Regions from separate parts of the Moritella yayanosii genome, predicted to be linked through region 1. Evidence: predicted binding sites of a transcription regulator. Region 1 holds the regulator's gene; each other region holds the start of a gene.
The links. The regulator sigma-54, encoded in region 1, starts transcription at its own class of promoters, with help from an activator protein. The targets are predictions, from matches to a motif close to GTTGGCACGNNNNTNGNNT.
Positions count from the first base shown of each region.

Region 2: the regulator sigma-54 is predicted to act here: its motif matches at 1,635-1,653, upstream of glnK (P-II family nitrogen regulator).
Region 3: the regulator sigma-54 is predicted to act here: its motif matches at 2,225-2,243, upstream of MORIYA_RS10310 (formate dehydrogenase accessory sulfurtransferase FdhD).

Region 1 covers NZ_LS483250.1:3,313,781-3,317,376, forward strand. Annotated here, with positions in the region: gene rapZ (RNase adapter RapZ) at 1-132, opposite strand, end outside; gene hpf (ribosome hibernation promoting factor) at 333-620, opposite strand; gene MORIYA_RS15385 (RNA polymerase factor sigma-54) at 652-2,166, opposite strand; gene lptB (LPS export ABC transporter ATP-binding protein) at 2,215-2,940, opposite strand; gene lptA (lipopolysaccharide transport periplasmic protein LptA) at 2,956-3,456, opposite strand; gene lptC (LPS export ABC transporter periplasmic protein LptC) at 3,440-3,596, opposite strand, start outside.
Region 2 covers NZ_LS483250.1:2,673,860-2,677,455, forward strand. Annotated here, with positions in the region: gene MORIYA_RS12425 (ammonium transporter) at 3-1,235, opposite strand; gene glnK (P-II family nitrogen regulator) at 1,248-1,586, opposite strand; gene MORIYA_RS12435 (PKD domain-containing protein) at 1,937-2,680, shown strand; partial or broken gene MORIYA_RS12440 (IS1595 family transposase) at 2,778-2,936, shown strand.
Region 3 covers NZ_LS483250.1:2,248,965-2,252,560, reverse strand. Annotated here, with positions in the region: gene MORIYA_RS10320 (enoyl-CoA hydratase/isomerase family protein) at 1-1,060, shown strand, start outside; gene MORIYA_RS10310 (formate dehydrogenase accessory sulfurtransferase FdhD) at 1,297-2,187, opposite strand; gene MORIYA_RS10300 (ABC transporter ATP-binding protein) at 2,666-3,596, opposite strand, start outside.

The DNA.
Region 1 (3,596 bases):
TAAGGTTTGCAGTAGTTGTGGGAGTAATGTCACTGGCAGGTTGTCTACGCAATAGTAGCCTAAATCTTCAAGTACCCGTAATGCAATTGATTTACCGGATCCGGACTGGCCGCTGACTATTATTAACTTCATTTTTTGTCCTCACATCTGCGCAGCGAATATATCGAGGACAGAGTAAAAGTTAGCTGGCTAATTTTTACTCTGTCCTCGATATAAAATATGTGCTCATTATCCCGCAATTGATTTGGATATGATATGTTTTAATTATGTCAGGAACATGAATACCTAAAGGAAAAGGGTTTTTCCTTTAGGTTATTTGTTGTGGACTAAAATTAATGGCGAATTAATTTTTCTTTATGCTTAATCACTTGGCGGTCGAGCTTATCCAGTAAGCCATCAATTGCAGCATACATGTCGTTATGTTCATGTACGGCAAAGATTTCACCCCCATTTAGATGTATTTTTGCTTCTGCGATTTGCAGTAATTTTTCGACATTTAAGATCACATGAATATTGTTAATGTGCTCAAAATGCCGCTCTAATTTGGAAAACTTGCTATCAATGTAATCTTTCAGTGAATCTGTAATGTCTACATGTCTACCGGTTAAATTAATTTGCATATATGTCTCCCTTATGAAGGTAGGGTGAGTGCTATAAAAGACTCTTGCGCTGATTAGATGGTGGTATGCTCAGTGCTTCTCGGTATTTTGCGATCGTACGTCGAGCCACCTTGATACCTTGAGCAGCAAGTAAATCAGCAATCTTGCTATCACTTAGTGGTTTCATGGCATTTTCTGCCGCCACCAACTTTTTAATTAATGCCCGAATCGCGGTGGATGAACATTCACCGCCATTGTCCGTACTGACGTGACTTGAAAAGAAGAACTTAAGTTCAAAAATACCACGTGGTGTATGCATAAATTTCTGCGTTGTTACCCGCGAAATTGTCGACTCGTGCATTTCGACTTCTTCTGCAATATCATTCAGTACCATAGGTTTCATGGCTTCATCGCCATATTCAAAGAAATCTACTTGGCGTTGAACAATACTCTTTGTTACTTTTAATAATGTCTCATTACGGCTTTCTAGGCTTTTAATAAACCATTTTGCTTCTTGCACATGAGCGCGAATAAACTGCCCATCGCTACTATTACGCTTACCAGTCGACAGATGAGAATATTCAGTGTTCACTCTTAATCTTGGCACAATGTCAGGATTTAAGTCGACTATCCACTGGTTATTTTTTTTCTTGACTAATACATCGGGAATAACATACTGCCCTTCCGACTGATCAATCACATTACCTGGTCTTGGTTCCAAGCTCTGAATTAATTGCATGATCTCTTTAAGTTGTGGTTCTTTTAATTTTGTTTTACGACTTAATTGACGGTAGTCGCGATTGCCCAATAAATCCATATGGGATTGAATTATTTGTTGGCATTCTGATAACCAAGGGGTATTTTTAGGCAAATGTCGAAGTTGGATCAATAAACATTCTTGTAGTGAGCGGGCTGCTACACCGATAGGATCAAAATGTTGAATACGTTTTAATACCGCTTCGACTTCATCTAATTCCAGTTGATCTTCGTTATTATCATCGTGTTCTTGGTGGCCGAGAACCACGCTGTGCAGGATCTCTTCGCAGCTTTGATTGAGATAACCATGATCATCGATGCCGTCAATAATAGCGACGGCAATGGCGCGATCGATATCAGTAAATGGGGTTAATTCCATTTGCCACATAAGATGTTCGTATAAACCTTCGCTGGTTGCACCTTGGTAAACCTGATCAAGTCCATCAATACCGGCACTGCCGCCGCTGTGATTTTGTATTTGTGGGGTATAGACGTCATCCCAATTACTGTCAGTAGGCAGTTCATCAGGGATGGAATCACTGGCGAGGGCATCACTGACTTCGATTTGGCTGCTATCGGTAATCGCGTCATTATTATCCGCGTTATCCGCGTTGTGTGCGTCACTACTTTCTGCATCATTTGACGGCGTGGTGTTGGGATCTTCTTGTTCCAGTAGCGGATTACTGTCTAACGCTTCTTGGATCTCTAACTGTAACTCCAAGGTCGATAATTGTAATAATCGAATAGCTTGTTGTAACTGTGGCGTCATTGCCAGAGTTTGACTCATACGAAGTTGTAATGATGGCTTCATCTAACGACTACTCTCTCTTCCTTAATGCGGCTATGTATCAATATCAAACTATAGTCGGAATTGATCTCCAAGGTATACTTCTTTCACTTTTGCGTTGGATAAAATCTCTTCTGAAGTGCCAGACGCAATTAAGTGCCCATGACTGACAATATAAGAGTATTCACATACATCCAGTGTTTCACGTACGTTATGGTCGGTAATTAATACCCCTAAACCACGGTCGCGCAGATGTTGAATGATTTTTTTAATATCGCCAACCGAGATAGGATCAACACCCGCAAAGGGTTCATCTAATAAAATGAATTTAGGATCAGCTGCCAGTGCGCGGGCTATTTCAACTCGGCGGCGTTCACCACCAGATAAGCTCATCCCTAAACTATCGCGGATATGGGTAATATGAAACTCTTCAAGTAATTCTTCTAATTTCTCTTTTCGCTGAAAACGGCTTAACTCTGGGCGCAACTCTAAAATTGCCATGATATTTTTAGTTACCGATAAGCGACGAAAAATTGAGGCTTCTTGGGGTAAATAACCAATACCTTGTTGTGCACGAATATGCATTGGCTCATGGGTTAATTCTTGGTCATCAATGAAGATTTGTCCATGATCTCGCTTAACTAAGCCAACCACCATGTAAAAGGTGGTGGTTTTACCTGCGCCATTGGGCCCAAGTAAACCAACAATTTGGCCTGATTCAACTTCGAGACTCACATCAGAAACAACTTTACGTTTATTATAACTTTTTGCTAAGTGTGATACTTTTAAACGCGCCATATGAATTTATTTACTCTACTTAGTTTTGTTATTTTCAGGGGTGAAAATGGTGATCACACGATCTGATTCATTATCCCCGCTTTCGGCTATCAATTCTTGTTTGTCAATTTGGTAGATGATCTTGTTACCTTTGACTTCGCTATCAGCCTGACGTAAGCGGGCATTTTTTGTTAACGTTAACCGTTTTTTGCTGAGTTCATAACGGATCTCATTCGATTCAGCATAGATTTTTTTGCCGTCATCAAGCTCTTGATAAAAAGTGGCTACGTTACCTGTCGCTATCATCACTTCAGTACCTTTGCCACCAGGACTTAATACCGTTAGCTTATCAGCATGAATTAATATAGTGCCTTGAGTCACCACCACATTATCATAAAAAATAACGCGGTTCTCTTTAATAAACACTTCTTGACGTTTGGCGTTTACGACAACATTTTCTGCAAAGTCAGACTCTAATGCGAGCGTTGCATTACTCATCAATAATGTTAATAGTAAAATGTTATATTTTTTCATCATTAGTATATATCGCTTTAACTTGCTTAAGGATAGTCAGGTATTCTTGTTTTAAATCACCTTCTAGGCCAATACCAGTTTGGCTAAATAAGGCCCCAGTGATCGTAATTAATTGATCGCTGCTGACCAAGTTTTTGGTCAGT
Region 2 (3,596 bases), 640 kb from region 1:
AGTTATTTAACCGATACAAACTCTGGGTAAGCATCGATACCACAGTCAGCCATATCCATACCCGTGATCTCTTCTTCTTCAGTAACACGAATGCCCATTGTTGCTTTCAGAATAGCCCATACTAAGATACTTGCTCCGAATACCCAAGCGAAGATAATAGCGGCGCCATATAGCTGAGCACCAAATGTTGCATCTGTATTGCTAAATGGTACAACCATTAAGCCAAATAGACCACACACACCATGTACCGAGATAGCACCAACTGGATCATCAATCTTCACTTTATCCAATGCAACGATACTAAATACAACTAACACACCACCTAATGCACCTAATAATGTCGCAAATGCTGGAGCTGGACTGAGTGGGTCAGCAGTAATCGTGACCAAACCAGCTAATGCGCCATTAAGAATCATCGTTAAGTCTGCTTTGCCCCACAAGGCTTTAGTAACCAGCAATGCAGCTACAGCACCCGCAGCCGCAGCCGCATTCGTATTCAGGAAGATTTTACCAACGGCTGTTGCGTTTTCAACATCTGAAAGCATTAGCTGTGAACCACCGTTAAAACCAAACCAACCCATCCACAAGATAAATGCACCTAATGTTGCTAATGGCATATTTGAACCAGGGATTGGGTGCACTTCGCCATTTTTACCATACTTACCTTTACGGGCACCAAGTAATAACACAGCAGCGAATGCAGCAGCGGCACCAGCCATATGTACGATACCAGAACCCGCGAAATCAGAGAAACCAGCTTCAGACAAGAAACCACCGCCCCAAGTCCAATAACCTTCAATTGGATAGATCACGCCAGTTAAAACGACAGTAAAGGCAAGGAAGGCCCATAATTTCATACGTTCGGCAACCGCACCAGATACAATCGACATTGCTGTTGCAACGAATACAACTTGGAAGAAGAAGTCTGATTCTAACGAGTGATCAGCACCCTCAGATTGTGTACCAATTAAAGAACCAAATGATGGAATAATTCCGCCTTCAGCATTACCAATATACATGATGTTATAACCGACTAATAAAAACATGATACAGGCGATAGAATAAAGCACGATGTTCTTTGTCAAAATTTCAGTGGTATTCTTAGATCTAACGAGGCCTGCTTCTAGCATGGCAAAACCTGCCGCCATCCACATCACCAGTACGCCAGACATTAAAAAGTAGAAAGTATCGAGTGCAAAACGCAGCTCAGTAACTGTAGTTGTTAGCTCTTGCATAATTTATTTCCTTTAAATTGCTTCTGAGTCCATTTCGCCCGTACGGATACGCACCACTTGTGTTAAATCGTAAACAAAAATTTTGCCGTCACCGATCTTCCCTGTGTAAGCAGCATTGCTAATAGCATCAATTAGGCGATCAACATTTTCACTCTGAGTGGCGATTTCTAACTTAACTTTTGGTAAGAAATCAACTTGATATTCAGCCCCACGGTATAATTCGGTGTGCCCTTTTTGACGGCCAAAGCCTTTCACTTCAGTCACAGTTAGTCCTTCAACACCGATATCTGCTACCGCGTCACGAACATCATCGAGTTTAAATGGTTTAATGATTGCGCTTATTAGCTTCATAAAGAGCTCCTTGCATGAGTATATGGAATATCTATATAATTAAACTTAATTCAACCTCCGTGCCAACAATTTAAACACTCTAAATTCAATAACTTAACTAAACACCTTACTTTATCCTGACACCACAAGCACCAAAACAGTGCGACCATTCGATAATTCCCCCCAATTCAGTGCAGTTGTTAATTAAATATTAACTCACTATTAATTTGAGATCGTAATCCCAATTTTAATAACTTCTTATATCTTAAAATTACGTAAGACATTAACTAATTTTAATTGTTAATTCTTACTGGGTATCCATCAGTCTTAATAACTAGGTTTCTTAATAATCTAGTTAAAATAAATTACTAGTGGTAACACTATTATCAACGCTAACAGCTTGCGGTTCTGAAGATGGTCAAGTATATACGCAAGACGATATAGCATGGCACTGGGCAATATCTTTAGATGGTGTAGGACAAGTAGCAACCTTACACCCTGAAGAAGACCTTCAATATCAATTTTTAGAAGCTAATACTTATAGAATAAAAGCAACAATATTAAAACCGACTGCAATCATAAATATCGTGAGCATAAATGGTTTGCATGTTGAATTTGATGCACAAAGTTCAACTTATAGTGAAGGCAATATCAGTGAATTCGAGTGGATAATGGAGGGGACGAGTTATTCCACACCTGTGCAAGCCCATACGTTTAACCGATCAGGGCGATATTCAGTATCACTCAAAGTAAAGTCCGTCGATGGTAGTGAAGTTTCAGCGGAGCCGACTGAACCCGTTGCTGATTTCACCTATACTACAGCTAATCGAGTAGCCAATTTTAATGCCAGTAGCAGTATTAGCAGTAATATTACTAGCTATAATTGGTATTCCCCACATGATGGTAGCAGCGAAAACGGTATAAAGATAACAAAAATATTCCCCGCGGAAGATAGTTATAATGTTTCACTTACAACAGTCAGTAGCGCTAATGCTTGGTGTAATATTCAAATAGCACAATATAAAGACCAAATGTCACGAATATTCCCTACCAATTTTACTTATGAAATAAGACAACAAGGTAATAATGAATGTGCCAAATCGAACGAGTTATAACGCTGAATTGATTCAAAACCAGGATCATAAATTTTTAATTTTTAATTTTTATTAAAATAGATATTTAAAGGCATATTATGCAATGTACTTGTGGCGGTTAAAGCAAAAGCATTTACCTCGATATCTGGCAGAGTTCTGTTTTAAGTTTAATCGACGGTTGAATTTAAAAAATATGCTTGAGCAGTTAATAGTATCAAGTATTCGAACAGCACCGATGCCTCAACGCTTATTTAAGCTAGCTGAGGTTCGCTGGTAATCAGATAGATGTATGACTTTAAAATATATTTGTAATGCACTAAATTCCTAGCAATAAAAAAGCCTGCATCTTTCGATTCAGGCTTTCGTTGTTGTTGGCAAAGAGAAAGAGCGGACGGCTATCTATAAACCACAACCCGCGACACCCGGAGTGACAGGCCGCTTGTCTTTTTATAACAAGTCGAACCAACTGAATTACCGCTCCGCGCAATCTGTTCGGTACTTTACCACTGAATTTCAGGCACAAAAAAAACCTGCATCTTTCGATTCAGGCTTTCGTTGTTATTGGCAAAGAGAAAGAGCGGACGGCTATCTATAAACCACAACCCGCGACACCCGGTGTGACAGGCCGCTTGTCTTTTTATAACAAGTCGAACCAACTGAATTACCGCTCCGCGCAATCTGTTCGGTACTTTAACATTGAATTTCAGGCACAAAAAAAACCTGCATCTTTCGATTCAGGCTTTCGTTGTTATTGGCAAAGAGAAAGAGCGGACGGCTATCTATAAACCACAACCCGCGACACCCGGTGTGACAGGCCGCTTGTCTTTTTATAACAAGTCGAACCAACTGAATTACCGCTCCGCACAATCTGTTCGGTACTTTACCACTGAATTTCAGGCACAAAAAAAACCTGCATCTTTCGATTCAGGCTTTCGTT
Region 3 (3,596 bases), 1.1 Mb from region 1:
CACCCTTAATAAAGCACGACAGTTGCATGCTCTGAGCGCCGATATGTTCCCCTTGTTACATCGGCAGTTACTGGCTTGGCAGGATGATAAGCGAATTGTCAGTGTGTTGCTGACCAGTACTGGCGAGAAAGCCTTTTGTGCCGGTGGCGATGTGAAATCATTACAACAAGTGTTAGTGGCCACTAAGGGGCATGAGGCTAAGCAGCAGGTCGTGAGTGAATATTTTGTTGCTGAGTATCAAGTTGACTATCTACTGCACAACTTTGGTAAACCACTGATTGTTTGGGGTGATGGCATTATCATGGGTGGCGGGTTAGGGCTGTTCATGGGGGCAAGTCATCGCGTTGTTACTGAAACCGCAAGAATAGCGATGCCGGAGATCACCATAGGTTTATTCCCTGACGTTGGCGCTACATGGTTTTTAAATCGTTTACCACAGCCGGGTGTTGGACTGTTTCTGGGTCTCACTGGAGCAAGTATTAATGCCAACGATGCTAAATACCTTGGTTTAAGCGAGTATTTAATTCCCGCCGTTCAGCAAGAACGAGTACTTACTGATTTACGTGAACTTAATTGGCATTCAGACTCTGCGGAGCATTCGGCTCAAGTTGATTCGGTGCTAAATGCGCTTTATGATGACAGTTTGTTTTTAGCGGATAATCTCTCTATACACCAAGATTTATTTACCGCGTTAAGTTTAAAAACTAGCTTAACGGATGTGATCAGTTGTATAGAAACGCATAACTGTGATAATACTTGGCTACAGAAAAGTATTAATAAGTTACTGCTAGGTAGTCCGATATCTGCGCATATTTTATACCGACAGGTAAACCAATACACTCAATTGTCGTTAGCCGCCTGTTTTCAGTTGGAATTAGATTTAGCTGTTAATGTGTGTTTAAACGCGGATCTTATTGAAGGTGTAAGAGCCTTGCTAGTCGATAAAGACAATCAACCGAATTGGTTACATAAACGAATCGCCGATGTGCCCGTTGATTTTGTTGATGGCTTATTTGTCTCTCCTTGGGAAATAGAGTCGCACCCACTGCGTGCGCTTTAGTTGTTATTTTAATCTGTCGTATTATCTACCCTGCAATACTGAGAGTCTTAATTGGCACTCCACACTTGCTGATCGGTGCGGCTAAAGTTATAACCACCCAATTGCTCGCCTTTGGCTTGGATCTGCCTAGCTTTTGCGTTATCTTCTCCACGACCAGTTGTAGCAGTGGATCATCAGAACCTGCGATGAGTAAGCGGTCATTCAGTACGCCGTTATGACAAAATTCTAGTAGCCGCTTATGCATTGTTACCGGTGAGTGTTGATGATTGTTCCTGTTCTTGTGCTAGCGCTAGTGCTTCTGCGTCAGGACCTTTGACATCTAAAATCAGGTTCGCCATACCGTTATATACTTGAAAGCGATTGCCTTTGGCGCGAGCAATCATGGTAATACCCAGTTGCTTCGCTAAGTCGTAGCCCATTTGCGTGGCTCCCGAGCGAGATAGCAATACCGGAATACCCATTTGCGCTACTTTGATCACCATCTCAGACGTGAGGCGACCCGTGGTATAAAAGATCTTATCTTCACCTGTTTGACCTTTTAACCACATTTCTCCAGCCAAGGTATCAACTGCATTGTGACGGCCAACATCTTCGACAAACGATAAAATCGTGGTGTCTTTACACACTGCACAGCCATGCACTGCACCGGCCGCTTTATAAGTGGCGTTGTGATGAGTTAATGCTTCTAACAAAGCATACAGCTTTGACTGGCGCAGTTTAGGTTGTGGCAGTGTGATACCTTCTAATTTTTTCATTACGTTGCCAAACATGGTGCCTTGACCACAGCCTGAGGTAACGGTTTTTTTCGATAACTTATCTGCTAAACCATCGGTACTTTCACGGGTGATCACGGCGGCAGAATTGGTATCCCAATCAATAATCACAGATTCAATCGCGGCAATGTCTTCAATGAAACCTTGGTTTTTTAAATATCCAAGCACGAGGTCGGCAGGGCGGACACCGAGCGTCATCACGGTGACAATTTCTACCCAGTTTAAATAAATCGTTAACGGATGTTCACACGCGATTTCTTTGGTCATGGTATCACCATATTCATCCATGATGTTGACGGTCATGGTGTGCTCAACTGAAGAATTAGTTCTAATTATTTTTGGTAATTGCGGCATCCGAAAGTCCTGCTGGTTTATATATTTATCAAAAGATAAGCAAATTTCATTCCAACTTAGGTATAACACTTTTATTTGTCACTTATTTTGAACTTGGTCTAAATTTTGCTGAGTAGGGGGAGTTATAGAAGAAATTATACAAATACTAAATAATTATAAAAATAGAATAAAGGAGCATGTGTGCAACAAATTGATGAACATAAGCGTTTAGAAAAAGACGAGTCAAGTTGGCCAATCAGGTTCCGTCTTCGCTCTGAAGAAAAGCACTGTTCTGGTTACTGATATGTTGTGGTGTGTTCATTATCTTTAGTGGGTATCGAGGCATCGCTAGAAGGTATGCTGACGGGGGATGTGGATGAAACATGGGCAAAAAAAACACTAAAACTGAGCATTAAGTCTAGCGCTTAATGAGGTATTATCCTGCTAAACCAGCCTGCTGATTTAGGAGGAGAATACGTTAAGCGGTTCTTGGTTCAGATCACATATTTATTTCTGGTTTTAGAACTGAGTTTAATAAGGTTTTTGTGTATGGGTGACTCGGATTAGTAAATACGGACTTGGTTGGTCCGACTTCACAAATTCGACCGTTGTTCAGTATGGCAATTTGATCTGCAATCGACTCGACAATCGCCAAATCATGCGCGATAAAAATATAACTGGTATTGAATTTTAGTTGCAGCTCTTTGAGTAATGTCAATACGGTATCTTGCACGGTTACATCTAACGCTGAGGTTATCTCATCACAAAGCAATAACTCGGGCTCGGACGCAAAGGCTCTTGCTATTGCCACCCGTTGTTTTTCACCACCAGACAGCATGGTTGGGTAGCGATACAGATAGTCTGGATTGAGGTGAACTTGTATCAATAATTCTTTTGCTCTGGTATGGCACTGAGCACTATTCATATTAAAATAGAGTTGTAATGGTTTAGATAAAATCTGCAAAATCGTTTGCTTGGGGTTTAACGAAGCATCGGGATTTTGAAATATCATTTGGATCTGTTTTTTCTGTTCTTTGGTTCGTTTTTCCAGGATCTCTAATGGTTTGCCATTAAAGATTATTTCACCGCTGTTGGCTTTGTGTAATCCTGCAATGGTTTTAAGAATGGTGGATTTACCACTACCCGACTCACCAATTAAGGCCAGTGTTTCACCTTTCTTTAACGTTAAATTGATATTGTCGACGGTGGCTTCAGGCTCTGCTTTTCGGGTTATTGATTGCCATAACGTGTTACGGTGATAGGATATTTTTAGATTATTTAACGAGATGCTGGTTTCTTTTTCCACCTCATCTTGCGGCGTTACTGGCAGGGTGTTTTTTTGGTTTTTACCAATAACCGGTACTGCTTTTAGTAACGCTTGGGTGTAGCTATGTTCAGGTTCTAATAATACTTTTTTGATGTCACCGTGT